DNA from 3 places in the Pseudomonas sp. MOIL14HWK12:I2 genome. Region 1 is predicted to be linked to each of the others. Evidence: predicted binding sites of a transcription regulator. Region 1 holds the regulator's gene; each other region holds the start of a gene.
What was found. Region 1 encodes FliA, which starts transcription of late flagellar genes. Its sites were predicted from a motif close to CTAAAGTTTNNNNNNNNNNNGCCGNTAA; they were not measured.
Positions count from the first base shown of each region.

Region 1 (6,496 bases):
AATCTCGCCGGCCTCTACCAGGAAATCCTGGAGGATCTCTTCATCGGCGTCGAAGCTCATTCCTGCACTCCCCAAGAGGGTCTGGGTCAAAAGCCCAGACTGGATAGAAGATCGTCGACGTCGACCTGAGCGGCCACGACGTCTTCACGCTTATCGGCATGAATCTGCGGACCTTCACCCTTCATCGTCTTTTCTTTTCGATTCTGTTCGATCAGCGCGGTGTGATCGTGACTGAAGCCGGTATAGCGATCGACCTGGCTGGCCATCATCACCAGCTTGACGAGGTCTTTCTCGATCTGCCCGACGAGATTGACCACGCGCTTGATCACCTGACCGGTAAGGTCCTGGTAGTCCTGCGCCAGGAGGATGTCGTTGAGCTTGGCCGACAATTGCTCGGCGCTGCTCTCGCTGTGACTGAGGAAGGCGTCGACGCGCTTGGCCAGCTCGCGGAATTCGTCCGCGCCCATTTCCCGGCGCATGAACTTCTTCCAGTCGGCATGCACGGCCCGGGCTTCGTCGCCGAAGTTGCCTACCAGCGGGGCGCTCTCCTCCACCAGATCCATGGTCCGGTTGGCGGCGTTCTCGGTCATCTTCACCACGTAGGAGAGACGATCGGTGGCATCGCTGATCTGGGAGACCTCTTCGCCGGCCATGCCGCGCGGATCGATCTCGAAGTTGACGATGGCGTTGTGCAACTCGCGGGTCAGCTTGCCGACTTCCTGGTAGAGACCCCGATCGCGCAACTGGTTGAGTTCATTGATGACGTGCACGGCCTGGGTGAAATCGCCGCTTTCCAGGCATTTCACCAGCTCTTGGGCGTGCTGTTTGAGATTCGACTCGAAGTCGCTGAAGCTGTTGGAGCCAAGCTGATCCATAACGTCCCCGCGGCTTTCTTCAGCCGTTCACCCGCTCGAAGATCTTGTCGATCTTTTCTTTCAGCACCTGGGCGGTGAAAGGCTTGACCACATAGCCGTTCACGCCGGCCTGAGCGGCTTCGATGATCTGCTCGCGCTTGGCTTCGGCGGTCACCATCAGCACTGGCAGGGTCTTCAGGCGCGCATCGGCGCGCACCTGGCGCAGCAGGTCGATGCCGGTCATGCCGGGCATGTTCCAGTCGGTGACGAGAAAATCGAAGTTGCCGCTCTGCAACATCGGCAGCGCGGTGTTGCCGTCGTCCGCTTCGGCGGTGTTGGTGAATCCCAGATCGCGCAGCAAATTCTTGATGATGCGTCTCATCGTGGAAAAATCGTCCACGATGAGGATTTTCATGTTCTTGTCCAAGTCGACCTCCGTCCTAATCCGCACACACGCCGCAAGGCGCGTCTAAGCAATCGTAGTAGCCTGAGTACCAGCCGGTTAACGCGAACGCCATTCCGCCAGCCGCGCCCGCAGGCGTGCCGCGCATTGACTGTGAAGTTGGCAGACGCGTGACTCGCTCACGCCCAGCACCTCGCCGATTTCCTTGAGGTTGAGTTCCTCGTCGTAATACAGCGAGAGCACCAGACGTTCACGCTCCGGAAGATTGGCGATGGCGTCGGCCAGGGCCTTGCGGAAGCGCTCGTCCTCCAGACCGCGACCGGGTTCGAGTTCATGCGAACCGCTCTCCTCGAGCCCATGCTCACCACCCTCCATGAGGTCGTCGAAACTGAACAGGCGACTCCCCATGGTGTCGCCAAGGATGCCGTAGTACTCATCCAGACTCAATTTAAGTTCGGCCGCGACTTCGGAATCTTTAGCGTCGCGACCGGTGCGCGCTTCCACCGCGCGAATGGCGTCGGTGACCATGCGCGTGTTGCGGTGCACCGAGCGTGGTGCCCAATCGCCCTTGCGGACCTCGTCGAGCATGGCGCCGCGGATGCGGATGCCGGCGTAGGTCTCGAAGCTGGCACCCTTGCCGGCGTCATATTTGCGCGAGGCCTCCAGCAGGCCGATCATGCCGGCCTGCATCAGGTCCTCGACCTGCACACTGGCAGGCAATCGCGCCAGGAGGTGGTAGGCGATGCGTTTCACCAACGGCGCATAGCGGTTGATGAGTTGCTCCTGCTGGGTACGTTCCGAGGTTTTGCTGTACATGCGAAGCCCGCTGGATGCTGTCATGCGTGGGTACCGATGGCTGGTTGCACAAGGCGCTCGACAAAGAACTCGAGATGGCCGCGCGGATTGGCGGGCAACGGCCAGCCATCGACTTTCTGAGCTACCGCACGAAAGGCCAGCGAGGCCTTGGCACGCGGAAAGGCTTCGAACACGGGGCGCTGTTTCTGCACGGCTTTGCGCACCGCCTCGTCGAACGGAATGGCGCCCACATACTGGAGGGCGACATCCAGGAATCTGTCGGTCACCTTGGTCAGCTTAGCAAAGAGATTGCGACCTTCCTGGGGCGTCAGCGCCATGTTCGCCAGGACCCGGAAACGGGTGACGCCATGGTCGCGATTGAGCAGCTTGATCAGGGCGTAGGCATCGGTGATGGAGGTGGGCTCGTCGCACACCACCACCAGGACTTCCTGGGCGGCGCGAACGAAGCTGACCACCTGGTCGCCGATGCCGGCCGCGGTATCGACGATGAGCACGTCGAGGTTTTCGCTGATGTCGCTGAAGGCCTGGATCAGACCGGCGTGCTGGGCCGGCGTCAGATTGACCATCGCCTGGGTGCCCGAGGCCGCCGGGACGATGCGGATGCCGCCCGGGCCGTGCAGCAGCACGTCGCGCAGCTCGCACTCGCCGGAGATGACGTCGGCCAGGGTGCGCTTGGGCGACAGGCCGAGCAGAACGTCGATGTTGGCAAGGCCCAGGTCGGCGTCGAGCAGCATGACGCGCCGCCCGATATCGGCCAGGGCCAAGGCCAGGTTGACCGACACGTTGGTCTTGCCGACACCGCCTTTACCGCCCGTGACCGCTATGACTTGGACGGGATGCATGCTACCCATTGCCTGATACCTTTGATTGAAATCCGTCACACTTTAGACCAAGTGCATTTGGCGTGCCCAGGCATGCGATGCACCACTACCGTTCGTCTGCGCTAACCGGCGCGGCGGGCATTGCTCTGATACAGGCCGGCAAGCATGCCCGCCATGGTTTCTTCGCTCGGTTCCTCGGGGGCCTGCAGGCTCACCGCGCGGCTCACCAGCTGGTGGCTGCGGGCCGGATGCAGGTCGTCCGGGATGCGCGGGCCGTCGGCAATGTAGGCCACCGGCAGGCGCTGGCTGATGGCCAGACCCAGGGCCTCGCCGAGACTGGCGGCTTCGTCCAGCTTGGTCAGCACGCAGCCGCTCAGGCCGCAGCGCCGATAGCTGTGGTAGGCCGCCTTGAGCACCTGGCTCTGGCTGGTGACACCCAATACCAGATAGTTGCGAATTTTCAGCTGGCGGTTGGCCAGGGCTTCGAGCTGCACCTTGAGCGCCGGATCATTGGCGGGCATGCCCGCGGTGTCGATCAGCACCAGGCGCTTGCGTGCCAGGGGTGCCAGCGCCTGGGCCAGGGACTGGCCCGGGTCGACCAGGGTCACCGGCACGTCGAGGATGCGGCCAAGGGTCTTGATCTGCTCCTGGGCACCGATGCGGAAGCTGTCCATGCTGACCAGCGCCAGACTCTGGGGACCGTACTTGAGCACGTAGCTGGCGGCGAGCTTGGCCAGGGTGGTGGTCTTGCCCATGCCGGCCGGACCGACGAAGGCGACGACACCACCCTCCTCCAGAATCTTGGCATCGGTGGTCTTGGCCAGCTGGGCGAAGTTGGCCAGCAGCATGCGCCAGGCATGGCGCGGGTCCTGGATCTTGGCGACGCTGTCGAGCAGGTGGCGGGCCAGATCGGCCGGCAGACCCATGCGCTGCAGACGACGCCAGAGGCCGGCCTGCTGCGGACGGGTGGACTGCACCTGGGTCCAGGCCATGGAGCCGAGCTGGACTTCCAGCAGTTCACGCAGACCGCTGAGTTCGCTGCGCATGGCTTCCAGGGCGCGACGGTCTTCCGGCGCGGCGCTGGCGGCAGGGGCGGCAGCGGCCGGCTGGGGCGCACGCGGCGGGGCGATCACCGGCTCGCGGCGGCTGTCGGCGGCGCTGATGGCGCCGAGCAGCTGCTTGTCCTTGGGTGCGGCCGAGGGCACGCCCGGCGCGCGGATGCTGAGGTCGGCATGGGCCTGGGCGATCTTCGCATGGGTCTTGCGCAACTCCGCCTGCAGCTCCGCGTTGGGCGCGGCCGGTGCCGGAGCCTGGTAGTCCAGCGCCGCGGTCAGCTCGACACCACCGGCGACCCGGCGGTTGCTGAGGATGGCGGCATCCGGGCCCAGCTCGTCGCGTACCAGCTTCATGGCTTGACGCATATCGGCGGCGAAGAAACGTTTGACTTGCATGATCTAGACCTCAGCCATTCTGGCCAACGGTAGCGACGATGGTGACCTGCTTGTTGTCCGGAATTTCCTGGTAGGCCAGTACACTCATGTTCGGCGCCGCCATCCGCGCGAAGCGGGACATCATCCCGCGGATCGCACCGGCTACCAGCAGCACCACTGGCTTACCCATCATTTCCTGACGCTGCGCTGCCTCGATGAGGGAACGCTGCAGTTTTTCAGCCATGCCAGGCTCGAGGAACATGCCGTCCTCGGCGCCTTGACCGGCCTTCTGCATACTACTTAGCAACATCTGTTCCAACCTTGGCTCAAGGGTGATAACAGGCAGCTCAGGCTCCATTCCAACGATGTTCTGGACGATTGCGCGGGACAAGGCGACCCGTACGGCACCGGCGATGGCGGCGGGATCTTGACTCCGCGGACCGACGTTGGCGATGGCTTCGGCGATGGTACGGATGTCGCGGACCGGGACCTGCTCCTGCAGCAGTTGCTGGAGGATCTTGAGCAGGGTCGACAGGGAGACGATGCCGGGCACCAGCTCCTCGGCCAGCTTGGGCGAACTCTTGGCCAGTACCTGCAGCAGTTGCTGGACCTCCTCGTGGCCGATCAGCTCGTGGGCGTGCTTGAAGAGCACCTGGTTGAGGTGGGTGGCGACCACGGTGCTGGCATCGACCACGGTGTAGCCGAGGGACTGGGCCTGGTCGCGCTGGGTGACGTCGATCCAGACCGCCTCCAGACCGAATGCCGGATCCTTGGCGGCGACGCCGTTGAGGGAGCCATAGACCTGACCGGGGTTGATGGCCAGTTCGCGGTCGGGATAGATCTCGGCCTCGGCCACGCTGACGCCCATCAGAGTCAGACGATAGGCGTTGGGCAGCAGGTCCAGGTTGTCGCGGATGTGTACCGACGGCATGAGGAAACCGAGGTCCTGGGACAGCTTCTTGCGCACGCCCTTGATCCGCGCCAGGAGTTGGCCACCCTGGTTGCGATCGACCATGGGGATCAGCCGATAGCCGACTTCCAGACCGACCATGTCCACCGGGGTGACGTCGTCCCAGCCCAGCTCCTTGGCCTCGGCCGGACGCTGCACGGGAGCCAGGTCCTGCTGCTTCTTGGCTTCGACCTCGGCGGTCTGCTTGGCCTGGCGCTGACGCTTGTAGATCAGCCAGGCACCGGCAGCGGCGGCGCCACCCAGGCCGAGGAACGGCAGGTGCGGCATGCCAGGCACCAGGCCCATGGCGATGATGATGAAAGCCGAGACCGCCAGCGCCTTGGGCGAGGCGAACATCTGACGATTGACCTGCTGACCCATGTCTTCGGCGGAGGACACCCGGGTGACCATGATGGCCGCGGCGACCGACAGCAGCAGCGAGGGAACCTGGGCGACCAGGCCGTCACCGATGGTCAGCAGGGCGTAGATGCGCGCCGCTTCGCCGAACGGCAGACCGTGCTGGGCCATACCGATGGCCATGCCGCCGATAAGGTTGATGAACAGGATCAGCAGACCGGCGACGGCGTCACCGCGGACGAACTTGCTGGCACCGTCCATGGAACCGTAGAAGTCGGCTTCCTGGCCCACTTCGGTCCGGCGCTTCTTGGCTTCGGCCTGGTCGATGATGCCGGCGTTCAGGTCGGCGTCGATGGCCATCTGCTTGCCGGGCATGGCGTCCAGGGTGAAACGCGCCGACACCTCGGAGATGCGGCCGGCACCCTTGGTCACCACCACGAAGTTGATGATCATGAGGATGGCGAACACCACCGCACCGACCACGTAGTTGCCGCCGACCACCACCTCGCCGAAGGCCTGGATGACCTTGCCCGCGGCGTCGTGACCGTCCTGGCCGTGCAACAGCACCACGCGGCTCGAGGCCACGTTCAGCGCCAGGCGCAGCAGGGTCGACACCAGCAGGATGGTCGGGAAGACCGCGAAATCCAGCGGCCGCAGGGCGTAGACGCTGACCAGCAGGACCACGATTGACAGGGCGATGTTGAAGGTGAACAGCACGTCCAGCAGGAACGGCGGCATCGGCAGGGTCATCATGGCGAGCATCGCCAGGACGGCCAGCGGCACGCCCAGATTGCCGCGAGCCAGACCGCGCATGTTGCCCATCATCATGGATTTGTCGACTTTCACACCCATTCCTCGCTTGCCGG
Region 1 is NZ_AZOA01000009.1:174,683-181,178, forward strand. It holds gene PSK12I2_RS0107905 (chemotaxis protein CheA) at 1-60, opposite strand, end outside; gene PSK12I2_RS0107910 (protein phosphatase CheZ) at 87-875, opposite strand; gene PSK12I2_RS0107915 (chemotaxis response regulator CheY) at 895-1,269, opposite strand; gene fliA (RNA polymerase sigma factor FliA) at 1,357-2,097, opposite strand; gene fleN (flagellar synthesis regulator FleN) at 2,094-2,924, opposite strand; gene flhF (flagellar biosynthesis protein FlhF) at 3,017-4,345, opposite strand; gene flhA (flagellar biosynthesis protein FlhA) at 4,356-6,458, opposite strand.

Region 2 (6,496 bases), on a different contig from region 1:
GCTGCCGGGTTGCCGGCGTCGGAACGGGAGCGCGTGGCGGGCGCAGGCTGCTCACGCCCGGGCCTGGCCTTGCCTTCCATCTCGATCAGGTTGGCGATATCGGCGAGGGTGCCGCTGTTGCGGGTGATCTGCTCATGAGCAGCGCGGAGGGAATCGGGCTTGGCCGTGCGGCCTGCACCGCGAGGAGGTCTTCGTGAGGCGGTCATAGTGCAAGAAACGGCGGAGAAGGCGCTTAGAATGACACAGACTGAGGTTAGGGTTGTTAACCTTAACCGCGTGCATGGCTAATTGCCACCACCTCTTTTCCTGCAGCAAGCCCTGGGTGCGCAATGAGTGCCCAACGGCCCTGGTTCCGGCAAGTCAGAGGCGGCCTGGGTACGAATCTGCCTGAGCGCCTTTCGACAGACCGACAACTCGCCTCAGGAGGACCTCAGGGTGCTGACTTCGCCGGTACCTGCTTGAGCAGCGGAACGCTGATTTCTTCTTCGGCCTCGAGCGCGGCCAGCGCCAGGTGAATGGCTTCGAGCCGCTCCTGTGCCGAGTAGTCTCCCCCGTCGTCAGGCAGCTCCAGCTGTGGCTCGGAGCCGCCAGGGGTCGGCCATTCGCAGGCGTCCGCGTGGCCTGCAGCGAAATGGCGGGCCAGGGTTTCCAGCGAAGGATTGGGCTGAGGTTCTCCCGCTTCATTCGGCCGAGCGGACTCGCTCGGGCCCGGCTTGTCCCCGGGCTCGGGCGCAGCGTCCTGCTGGACGTATAGAGCTACCGCTGTCCCCTCGCCCTGACCCTTAGCAGTCAACGCCGCCTGGGTGCGCGCCAGTTCGAGGGTGGGCACTATCCCGGCCTGGTACAGGGCCAACAGCTCGGCATCGACATAGCCCAGCAAGAGGTAATTCGTTGACGTTTCACTGCCATCTGCCCGCATCTCAGTGCTTCCTGAATCGGTTGAAGAATCGCGCTCGTGGGCCGCGCAGTCGAATGCCGCAACCGGCATTCTGCCGGCAATGCCGATCGCGCGACAGGAAGGGTCGCTCACGCGAGGAGACCGCTGCGCTTTCAAGGCAGCCAGGACGCAGCAACTCCGCTCGCGGAGACCGCGCTCAGCAGGCCGAGCAGCGGGGTCTTCCGACGCCCTCACCAGCCTTGCCGTGCTGAGTGAGGTGCTGCAAGAACAAAGGCAACCGGGATGCTTGGCCGCAGTCGGCCAGGTCTAGCGCTGCACGGCGATGCACTTGATTTCCGCGAGGAGTCCGGCATGGGCCAGTTCGGCGACGCCGATGCAGGTCCAGGCGCACGTCCCCCTGGGAAAAAGCGCATCCTTCACGCGCCTGAACACCGGCATGTGCCTGGGCAGGTCGACGTGGAACGTCGTCAGCTCGACCACGTCCTCGAAGGTGCAGCCACCCGCGGCCAGTACAGTGCGAAGATTTTCCCAGGCCGCCCGGAATTGCTGCTCGGGGTCCTCGATAACCTCCAGGTCCGGCGTGCGGCCCACCTGCCCTGCGCAATAGAGCGTCTTGCCGACCTTCACGGCGGGGACATAACCCGCACGCTCCACGAGCCGGCTCATGCTGTCAGGGATGATCAACTGGCGGTCTGTCATTGTTTCGCGCCCACGGCCACGGAAAGCTCAGGCTAACAACCTTGGCGTTCCGCCGCCTAGTCCAGCCTTTTCTTGGGCTATGTAGAGCGCCTGTTCGCTCAAGCCCCGCTCCAGCCGCCCGAGGTGACGACCGCGCAAGGAGAGGCGAATACGGTCAGGGCCACTCATCCCGCAGACGACTGTCGCTTTCGGCGGGGCGCGCGTACCGGCCGCTCCGACTCAAGCCTAAAAAGCCAAAATCAGCTAAAACCAGCGTCCTAGACAGGTTTCTCTCAAGTTAGCGTGATTATTGCCGTTACGTTTCTCACACTCCTCAACCGGTACATGGATATGACCCTTCGCGCGTTCAACATCGCCACCCGCAGCCTGCTGTGCTTCGGCCTCCTCGCCTTGCTGGTAGCCGGGCTGGGTATTTTCGGCATCACCCAGATGGCGCAGATCAGGGACCAGAGTCTGGTGATCGAAACGAGCAGCATCCCGGGGATCGTGGAAGCCGATAACCTGGCCCTGCAACTGGCCCGGACCCGCATCGAGGTGCTGCGCCTGCTGGCCATACCTGATGCCGCTACCGTCGCCAACACGCGCAAGAAGATCGAGAGCATCAGTGGCGAGGTCGCCGACGCCTTCGGCCGCTATGCCGGCATGGTCAGCTCCGACCGTGAGCGCCAGGCCTTCGAGACCCTGCGCCAGGTCCACCGGGACTACCTCAACAACGTCAACCAATTGGCCGATCTGGTCGCCGCCGGCAAGGTGGAAGAAGGTCGGGCCCTGGTGCAGGCGGCCATGGCCCAACTGGGCGCCAAGATGAACGAGAGTACCGAGGCCCTGCGCAAGGTGAACCAGGAGGACGTCAAGGCGGCCACCGAGGACGCGGGCATCACCTATAGCCACTCCAAGACGATCACCTGGCTGTCCATCGGCCTCGCGCTGGGCCTGACCCTCCTGCTGGCCTGGCGCATGACGGTCAGCCTGACCTACCCCATAGCCACCGCGGTGGCCGCGGCCAGGGTCATTGCCAGCGGCGACCTGACCCAGACCCTGGACGCCCGTGGTCACGATGAGGCTGCCCAACTGCTGCAGGCCATGCAGCAGATGCAGACCAATCTGCGCGACACCCTGGGCCATCTGGGCCAGTCGGCCACCCAGCTGGCCTCCGCCGCCGAGGAAATGACCGCCGTCATGCAGGAGAGCGCCAACCGCCTGCAGCAGCAGAACAGCGAGATCGAGATGGCCGCCACCGCGGTGACCGAGATGAGCCAGGCGGTCGAGGAAGTGGCCGGCAACGCCACCTCCACCTCCACCGATTCGCGCCAGGCCGCGGCCAGCGCGCGTGACGGCCAGCAGCAGCTGGGCAATACCCTGGTTGCGATCGAGACCCTGACCGACAACGTGATGAGCGCCAGCGATCGCGCTCGCGAGCTGGCCGAACAGACCCGCAATATCAGCCAGGTCCTCGACGTCATCCGCTCGGTGGCCGAGCAGACCAACCTGCTGGCGCTCAATGCGGCCATCGAGGCCGCGCGGGCAGGCGATGCCGGTCGCGGCTTCGCGGTGGTGGCGGATGAGGTCCGGGGCCTGGCCCAGCGTACCGGGGACAGCACGCGCGAAATCGAGAAGATGATCGGCAGCATCCAGCACGGCACCGGCCAGACCGTGAATGCCTTGCTGACCAGTGCCGACCAGGCGCGCCAGACCCGCGAACAAGCGCAGGCCGCCAGTGGCGCCCTGGAGACCATCGCCCAGTCGGTGTCGGGTATCGATGAGCGAAATCTGGTGATCGCCAGTGCCGCGGAAGAACAGGCGCAGGTGGCCCGCGAGGTCGACCGCAATCTGGTACGGATCCGCGATCTGTCGGTCCAGACGGCGACCGGCGCGGAACAGACCCGCGCCGCCAGCCAGCAGCTGTCTGAACTGGCGGTTGAGCTGAATGGGCAGATTCGGCGATTCCGCGTGTAGATGTCGCCGAACCTCAAGATACCACCTCCCCTCCCGGGTCCTGTCGGCAACCGGCCGGCAGTCTGACGCAGGGTTGCGACCCGTCGAGTACGACCCGATCCGGGTGATACTCGACGGGCTCCGAGCCGTACCGAGCGAGCGCTAGGACGGAGTAACGATGACGTCGTTCGAGTGAGAGGACGGCGTCGCCGTGATCGGCAGAGCGCGCCAACCTGACTCCTGGACCTCTAGCTCTGCGGAACGCAGCGTCAAGGACCCCGGAGCCATCTAGACGGCCTGCGTAACGCCCTAAGTCGTCCCGGCCTGGCCGTCATACGGTGCAATACCTATCCGCCTAGCATTGGAATTAGACCAAGGTCTAATTCAGACGAACGGTCATTTATCCCTGTAAACGAATGTGTCCCTTTGCCATCCTAGAAAAGGCAGAGGGTCTTTGTAGAGCCTTTCAAACGCAGCGGAGCCCGTTGTATCGCTTACCTGCGTGCGTGCCTACACCGCCTTGCCCTCCTCCACTACCGACAGCCTTACGCGGAATTGGGAGTTTCGGATGTCAAGCCGTTCATTTGCTGATCCAAGGCACTCTGGCAATGCGCTTCCTATCTCCGTGACGGCGAGGCAGCGGCCATGATCGAAACCATTTCTCAGGCACTCGCCCCCATCATCTTCGTCACGGCCCTGGGCTGGTGCGCCGGCCGCTGGGGCATCCTGCAACAGACGGCGAGCAAGCCTCTCGCCACCTTCGTGGTCACCTTCGCCCTGCCTATTGCGCTGCTGCTCGCCGCCGCCAAAACCCGTCCCGAGCAGATTCTCAACCTGCCCTATGTGGCAACCCTGGCGTCCGGCCTGATCGGGATCTGGCTGCTGGGTCTGCTGCTCGGTCGTTACCGGGGCGGGCACACTTGGCGCGAAGCGACCATGCGCGCCATCACGGTGTCCTTTCCCAATATGGCCTACTGCGGGCCGCCCGTCCTGATCGCTGCCGTCGGCCCCTCCGCCGTGCTGGCGGTGATCGTCGGCAACCTGATCTACACCCTGCTGGTGCTCCCGCTGTCGCTGGTGCTGTTGAGCGGCGGCGGCGCGCGCCAGGCGCTCGGCAAGGCCCTGCGTCAGCCCCTGGTACTGCTGCCCCTGCTGGGCCTCGCCTGCGCGCTGCTGGGTATCCGGCTGCCGCAGCTGCTGGTGTCGGCGACGGACGAGATCGGCCGGGCAGCCGGCGGCGTTGCCCTGTTCACCCTGGGCCTGATCCTGTCTGGCATCCGGCCGAGCCTTGATCGCGACATCGTCCTCAACCTGGGGCTGAAGAATCTGCTGCAACCGCTGGTGATGCTCGCTGTGGGCCTAGCCGTCGGCCTGCAGGGCGAGCTGCTCCAGCAGGTGTTCCTGCTCGGCGTGCTGCCTGCCGCCACGGCAGCGCCCACCCTGGCCATGGCCCATGGCGTCTACAGCGAGGACGCGGCGCGCAGCGTGTTGTTCAGCACCCTGCTGGCCATCCCGGGCATAGCGTTGGGTATCGTGCTGGCCGCCCACCTGTAGCAGGCGGCGCACCCGCATTCAGGGCCTGGCGGATGCCCTGTGCCATCCGGCAAATCCGCCCACTCCGATCACTCACCCAGGCTTCAGGAGACGGAAATGGCTATTCGATGTGTACGGCTCTGGACCGGCAGCGAGGGTGATTCGCTGTTCGAGGAAGGCCATCTGGAATTGGGCGAAGGCCTGCACGGCAAGGCGTCGGGACTGCCGATCGCGGTCACCGAACTGTCCTTTCAGGAAACCACCGCGGGGGGCTCCTTCGCCTGGCACCAGGACCCGCAGCCCCAATTTGTCATCACCCTCACCGGCACCCTGGAATTCGAGGTGAAGTCGGGCCAGACCTTCGTGCTGCGGCCCGGCGACGTGTTGCTGGCCCAGGACGACACCGGCTCCGGGCACCGCTGGAAGCTGCTCGGCGACGAGCCCTGGCGTCGTGCCTATGTCATCTACGAACCCGACGCCGACCTGCGCTTCGTCCCCCATACCGCCGCCTGACCTGGAGCAACCGATCATGTCCCTGTCTTCCACGGATTCACCCGACGTCGTGCTGATCGGCGCCGGCATCATGAGCGCCACCCTGGGCACCCTGCTCAAGGAGCTGGACCCCACCCTCAGCGTGACCCTGTTCGAGAGCCTGCACGATTGCGCCCAGGAGAGCTCCCAGGGCTGGAACAACGCCGGCACCGGCCATGCCGCCAATTGCGAGCTGAACTACACCCCGCAACGGGACGACGGCAGCGTCGACATCGCCAAGGCGCTCAAGGTGAACACCCAGTTCGACGTCTCGCGCCAGCTGTGGGCCCATCTGGTCCGCAAGGGCGCCATCCCCGATCCGCAGGCCTTCATCCACGCCTGCCCGCACCTGAGTTTCGTCTGGGGCGCGGACAACGTCGCCTTCCTGCGTGAGCGCTACCGCACCATGAGCGCCCATCACTGCTATCACGGCATGGAATACAGCGAAGACCGCGCGCAGATCGCCCAGTGGGCACCACTGATCATGGAAGGCCGCAGCGCCGACGAGCCGGTGGCCGCGACCCGCATGGTGACCGGGACCGACGTCGATTACGGTGCCCTCACCCACCTGCTGGTGCGCCAGCTCAGCCAGCAGTCGGGCTTCGCCGTGCACTATCACCAGCGGGTGGTAGATCTGGCGCGTACCGACAGCGGTCGCTGGCGGGTGACGGTGGAGGACGTCGAGCACGGCGGGCGGACGGAGGTCACCGCTCGGTTCGTCTTCATCGGCGCCGGTGGCGGTTCGCTGCCGCTGTTGCAGAAGTCCGGCATCCCCGAAGGCCATGGCTTTGGCGGCTTTCCCATCTCCGGCATCTGGCTGCGCTGCGATGTCCCGGCGCTGGCCGAACGGCACCAGGCCAAGGTCTATGGCAAGGCGCCCTCGGGCTCGCCGCCGATGTC
Region 2 is NZ_KI783313.1:1,023,637-1,030,132, forward strand. It holds gene PSK12I2_RS0120995 (hypothetical protein) at 1-206, opposite strand, end outside; gene PSK12I2_RS0121000 (hypothetical protein) at 431-1,030, opposite strand; gene PSK12I2_RS0121005 (RidA family protein) at 1,205-1,597, opposite strand; gene PSK12I2_RS0121010 (methyl-accepting chemotaxis protein) at 1,928-3,553, shown strand; gene PSK12I2_RS0121015 (AEC family transporter) at 4,178-5,086, shown strand; gene PSK12I2_RS0121020 (cupin domain-containing protein) at 5,183-5,578, shown strand; gene mqo (malate dehydrogenase (quinone)) at 5,595-6,496, shown strand, end outside.
Region 2: a site for FliA is predicted at 1,869-1,896, ahead of PSK12I2_RS0121010 (methyl-accepting chemotaxis protein). Genes of this name have one in related genera too.

Region 3 (6,496 bases), on a different contig from region 1:
CTGCGACAACCTGCCCCAGGCGATGGCCACTGGCCAATTGATCTGGATCAGTTTTGCCCAGGGTCAGCAGGCGCATCCTGCATGCAGCCGCCACTCCGTCCTGGAGCGGCGCCACGGCTCGCGAGGTCGCCATGAACGGACGCCTGGTCAAGGAACTGCTGATCATCCTGCTGATCAAGCTGGCGCTGCTCATGGCGATCAAGAGCCTCTGGTTCAGCGCCCCCACGGTGCCGCCCAACGCCACCCAGGCGGTCAGCGCCCACCTGCTGGACTAGTACCCCTTCCCTTCGCTTGAGGAGATTGCCGGGATGATCTCGGAATCCGTCGTGGACCTGTCACGCCTGCAATTCGGCATGACCGCGCTGTATCACTTCATCTTCGTGCCCCTGACCCTGGGGCTGGTGGTGATCCTGGGGATCATGGAGTCGGTCTATGTGATGACCGGCAAACAGGTCTACAAGGACATGACCCAGTTCTGGGGCAAGCTGTTCGGCATCAACTTCGCCCTGGGCGTCACCACCGGCCTGACCATGGAGTTCCAGTTCGGTACCAACTGGGCCTACTACTCCCACTATGTCGGCGACATCTTCGGCGCGCCCCTGGCCATCGAGGGCCTGATGGCCTTCTTCCTCGAATCGACGCTGATCGGGCTGTTCTTCTTTGGCTGGGAGCGGCTGTCGAAAGGGCAGCACCTGCTGGTGACCTGGCTGGTGGCCCTGGGCTCGAATCTCTCCGCGCTGTGGATCCTGGTGGCCAACGGCTGGATGCAGAATCCGGTCGGTGCCGAATTCAACTACGTCACCATGCGCATGGAGCTGGTCGACTTCGGCGCTCTGCTGCTCAACCCCGTGGCCCAGGTGAAGTTCGTCCACACCGTGGCCTCGGGTTATGTCACCGGCGCCATCTTCGTCCTGGCGATCTCCAGCTACTACCTGCTCAAGGGCCGCGACATCGGCTTCGCCCGGCGTTCCTTCGCCGTGGCCGCCGCCTTCGGCATGGCCGCAGTCATCTCGGTGATCGTGCTGGGCGACGAATCCGGCTATCGCGTGGGCGAGGTACAGAAGGTCAAGCTGGCCGCCATCGAAGCCGAGTGGAACACCGAGGCAGCCCCTGCCTCCTTCACCCTGTTCGGGATCCCCAACCAGCAGGAGATGCGCACCGACTACGCGGTAAAGATCCCCTATGTGATGGGCCTGATCGCCACCCGCTCCACCACCGAGCAGGTCACCGGCATCAAGGATCTGGTCAAGCACTACGAAGAACGCATCCGCAGCGGCGCCCAGGCCTATGCCCTGCTGGAGCGCCTGCGCGCCGGCGACGACTCCGCCGCTACCCGCGCCGCCTTCGATGCCCGCAAGCATGACCTGGGCTATGGCCTGCTGCTCAAGAAATACACCAAGGATCTGCCTGCCGCCTCCGACGAGCAGGTGCGCAAGGCCGCCCTGGACACCATCCCCAACGTGGCGAGCGTGTTCTGGACCTTCCGCATCATGGTCGCCAGCGGCGTGCTGATGCTGGCCCTGTTCCTCTGCGCCTTCTGGGCCTCGACCCGGCGCAACGAACTCAGGAAACCCTGGCTGCTGAAGTGGGCGCTGTTCAGCCTGCCCCTGCCCTGGATCGCCACCCAGACCGGCTGGTGGGTCGCCGAGCATGGTCGCCAGCCCTGGACCATCAGCGAGGTGCTGCCCACCCACCTGTCGGCCTCGACCCTGGCCCCAGCCGACCTCTGGGGTTCCATCGGCGCCCTGGTCACCTTCTACACCCTGCTGCTGATCGTGGAGCTGTACCTGATGATCCGCTTCGCCCGCCTCGGCCCGAGCAGCCTGCATACCGGCCGCTACTTCCATGAACGCGCCGCCCAGGTCGGCGACGCCCTGCGCCAGGCCGCGGTGGCCAAGCCCGCTGCCCCGGCCAACGTCTGAGGAGACCGCCATGTTCGACTATGAAGTCCTCAAGCTCATCTGGTGGGTGCTGATCGGCGTGCTGCTGATCGGCTTCGCCCTCACCGACGGATTCGACATGGGGGCCATGATCCTCATGCCCCTGATCGGCAAGACCGACAAGGAACGCCGCGCCGCCATCAACAGCATCGCCCCGCACTGGGACGGCAACCAGGTGTGGTTCATCACCGCCGGCGGCGCCCTCTTCGCTGCCTGGCCGATGGTCTATGCCACCGCCTTCTCCGGACTCTACTGGGCGCTGCTGCTGGTGCTCTTCGCCCTGTTCCTGCGCCCGGTGGGCTTCGACTACCGCAGCAAACTGGACAACACCCGCTGGCGCAGCGCCTGGGACTGGGGCCTGTTCACCGGCAGCCTGGTTCCGGCGCTGGTGTTCGGCGTGGCCTTCGGCAATCTCTTCCAGGGCGTGCCCTTCCAGCTCGACGACACCCTCAGATCCACCTACAGCGGCAGCTTCTTCGCCCTGCTCAACCCCTTCGCGCTGCTCTGCGGCGGGGTCAGCCTGGCCATGCTCTGCGCCCATGGCGGCAGCTGGCTGATGCTGCGCACCCACCAGGCCCTGGGCGAGCGCGCCCGCCGCGCCACCGGCCTGTGCGCCCTGCTGCATCTCGCCACCTTCGGCCTCGCCGGCGTCTGGCTGGCCCATGGCATCGACGGCTACGTGCTGATCAGCCAGGGCGATCCGGGCACCGCCCTGAATCCGCTGCACAAGGTGGTGGCAGCCGGCAACCCGGGCTGGCTGGCCAACTACCATGCCCAACCGCTGACCCTGATCGCCCCGGTCGTGGCTGTACTCGGCAGCGTCCTCGCGCTGCTGGGCAGCAGCTGGCGCCAGGCCGGTCTGGCCTTTACCGGCACGGCCCTGGCCATCGTCGGCACCCTCGCCACCGCCGGCTGCGCGCTGTTTCCCTTCGTGCTGCCGTCGAGCCTGGATCCGGCCTCCAGCCTGACCGTCTGGGACGCCGTCTCCAGCCACAAGACGCTGGGCATCATGTTCGTCGCCGCGGCCCTCTTCGTGCCGCTCATCCTCGCCTACACCCTGTGGAGCTACGTCCGCATGTGGGGCAAGGTCGATGACCGCTTCATCGACGCCAACCCCCACGGCCTCTACTGATCAGCCTCTCAAGGAGACACGCCATGTGGTACTTCACCTGGATCCTCGGTGTCCTGCTCGCCGCGAGCTTCGGCATCATCAACGCCCTCTGGCTGGAAAGCACCCGGGAGCTGGACGTCCATGACGACGCCGAATGCTGAAGCCCTGCCCCGCGTCCACCCGCTGGGGCGGACGCTGTCCCTGCTGCTGGCGGCGCCCCTGGCCCTGCTGCTGCTGATCCACCCCGGGCTGATGCTCGACGCCAGCGGCCACTACAGCCATCCGCTGCTGATGGCGGTGATGCTGGGCGTGTCCGCCGGACTGGTCCACGGCGTCGGCTTCGTGCCGCGCCTGTGGCTCTGGCGCTTGGTGTTCGGGCCGGCGGTGGGCTGGCCGCTGCTGGTGCTCGGCTACGCCCTGCTCTTCAGGGCGCAGCTGGGCTGATCGATGTCCGACCCTAGCGCCCGGCCTCCCCGGGCGCAGCACGCACCACCCGGCGTACCGCCTGACATACAGCCTGGCGCACCCTCACTCGCACCACTGATTAACCTGACTATAAAGGTTCGTCCCGGGGTGCCGACATAACCGCAATCGACCTCGCCCACGACGGCTGATCGCTTTGCCGCCGGCGCCCCTGCTGACCGCCTCAGAGAAGTCCACCATGCTCAGGAATGCCCCCCTAAGTACCAAGCTCCTGCTGATCCTGCTGCTGCCGCTGGCTGGCTTCCTGGTGATCTCCGGCCTCTACACCGCCGACCGCTACGAAACCTTCAAGGACATGGAGCACACGGTCACCGCCAGTGCCACGGCGCAACGCATCAGCGCCGTGATCACCAGCCTGCAACGCGAACGCGGCGCCAGCGGCGTCTTTCTCGGCAGCGGCGGCAAGTCGATGCAGGACAAGCTGAAGACCTTCCGCCAGGACAGCGACAACGCCCATGGCGAACTCAAGACCCTCGCCAGCGGTAGCGATGCAAACATCCAGGCCCTGCTGCGTGCCCTGGACGGTCTGCCGGAGCTGCGCACCAAGGTCGACGGCCTGGCGCTCAACAGCACCCAGTCCGGTGCGGCCTACACCGACCTGATCAAGACGCTGATCGGCTATACCCATTCGCTGGAAGCCGGGGTCGACGATCCGGCCATCCTGCGCGCCCTGGGCGCCCTCAATCTGTTCGTCGAGATGAAGGAACGCGCCGGTCGCGAGCGGGTGCTCCTGGGTCTGGCCTTCAACCAGAATCGCTTCGACGCCAGCCTGCTGTCGCGCTTCGCCCGCAACCTGGGCGAATTCTCTGCCTATGCCGACGCCTTCCAGCGCAAGGCCACGCCCGAGTTCATCCGCCAGCTCGACGACACCTTCAAGCAACCCAGCGCCCAGGAAGTCAGCCGCCTGCAGCAACTGGCCTTTACCGTTCCCCTTGGCGACGCCCTGGGCGTCAAGCCGGAGGACTGGTTCAACCTGGCCACCCAGCGCATCGACCTGATGGGCAAGGTGGAGGCGGACCTCGGCGCCAGCGTCGGCGCCCAGGCCGAGCAGGCCCGCGCCAATGCCAGTCGCGACCTCTGGATCACCCTGGGCCTGGTACTGCTGGTGCTGGTGGCCGTCTCGGCGCTGGCCTGGGTGATCATCCGCAACATCAAGCAGGCGGTCGAACAGGTCAATGGCACCCTCACCCGCCTGGCCACCCGTGACCTCACCGCCCGTTGCGCCTATCAGGGCAAGGACGAGTTCGGCACCATCACCGGCAACCTCAACCAGATGAGCCAGGAGCTAGGCCAGGTGATCCAGGAGATCGGCGCGGCCACCGTCCAGGTCGCCACCGCTGCCGAGGAGGCTTCGGCGGTCGCCATCCAGACCAGCCAGAACGTCGCCCAGCAGCGCCTGGGCACCGATCAGGTGGCCACCGCCATCGCCGAGATGAGCGCGACGGTCAAGGACGTCGCCCGCAGCACCACCGAAGCCGCCGAGGGCTCGCGCCAGGTCGAGGGCAACACCAGCCAGGGTCGTCGCGAATTGCAGGCCACCATCGGCCTGGTGCAGGGGCTGTCGGTGCAGGCCGAACGGACCTCGGACATCATCGCCGAACTCAAGCACGAGAGCGATGCCATCTCCTCGGTGCTGGACGTGATCCGCGGCATCGCCGAACAGACCAATCTGCTGGCTCTCAACGCCGCCATCGAAGCCGCTCGCGCCGGTGAGGCCGGGCGTGGCTTCGCCGTGGTGGCCGACGAGGTTCGCTCCCTGGCGCAAAAGACCCAGCAATCCACCGGCAGCATCCAGCAGATGATCAATAATCTGCAGACCGGCTCCGACCGCGCCACCCAGGCCATGCAGGAAACCCTGAGCCAGGTGCAGACCGGCGCCAGCAATGTGGTTCGCGCCGGCGAGCTGCTGGGCGAGATCGCCGAGGGCGTGACCCTGATCAACGACCGCACCATCCAGGTCGCCTCGGCCGCCGAACAGCAGAGCCAGGTCGCCGAAGAGATCAGTCGCAACGTCAACGACATCAACGACCTGGTGATCCAGGTCAGCGCCGGTGCCGAGCAGACCGCGGTCACCAGTCGCGAACTGGCGCGCCTCGCCGAACAGCAGCAGGCGCTGGTCGGCCGCTTCCGGGTGGCCTGACCCCACCCAGGCACTCGATGGCCAGCGAGGAGGACAGCTCCAGGTCCCCCTCTCTGGCCATCCGCTGCAAGTTCGCTCTTCCCGCGCCCGCTATCCTCTCCCGCCTCCGCGCCTCCCCGCGTTGCCCTGTCGTTGGGCTTGGTCGCCCTTCGGCACTGCCCAGCCTGCCCCCAACCCGGAAGTCAGTGCTCTGTACCGAGTTCTACCGTCTGCCCCGGCTTGATCCTTCCACCGCAGGCCTTTGCCGCCATTGCCCTTCAGCCTCGGTGGCGACTCCGCGGTTCCAGACGAAGCAGGGAATCGGCAAGCAACACCCACGAACCGCTCTAGCACGCTACTTGCAGACATTACAGCCGGTCATGCGCGCGCATCCGCTACCCGGGTATTTCCGCAAGCAACAGTCAGGCTTTGCGCAGCGGAATCCTTTCCGGCGATGCCTGCGCGGTGACCTCTCATGGAACCGATCCCTCGCGTCCCAGCAAGCGCGAGGGTCATCTATAGAAGGACTGACCGATGCTGAAGAACGCCGCCCTGAGTACCAAGCTGCTGCTGATCCTGCTCCTGCCCCTGACCGGCTTTCTGCTGATTTGCGGTCTCTTCCTCAAGGAGCGCTACCAGACGCTGGAGAATCTCGATCACACCGTGACCGCCAGCGCCACGGCGCAAGACGTCAGCACCCTGATCACCTACCTGCAACGCGAACGGGGCGCCAGCGGCGCCTTTCTCAGCAGTGGCGGCACGGCCGTGCGTGACGACCTGCGAACCTATCGCCAGGACAGCGACCAGGCCCAAGGCGCCTTGCGCGCCCGGGTGGCCAGCGAC
Region 3 is NZ_KI783313.1:760,186-766,681, forward strand. It holds gene cydP (cytochrome oxidase putative small subunit CydP) at 132-275, shown strand; gene PSK12I2_RS0119840 (cytochrome ubiquinol oxidase subunit I) at 309-1,922, shown strand; gene cydB (cytochrome d ubiquinol oxidase subunit II) at 1,933-3,072, shown strand; gene cydX (cytochrome bd-I oxidase subunit CydX) at 3,096-3,212, shown strand; gene PSK12I2_RS0119855 (cyd operon YbgE family protein) at 3,193-3,495, shown strand; gene PSK12I2_RS0119860 (methyl-accepting chemotaxis protein) at 3,713-5,674, shown strand; gene PSK12I2_RS0119865 (methyl-accepting chemotaxis protein) at 6,188-6,496, shown strand, end outside.
Region 3: a site for FliA is predicted at 3,607-3,634, ahead of PSK12I2_RS0119860 (methyl-accepting chemotaxis protein). Genes of this name have one in related genera too.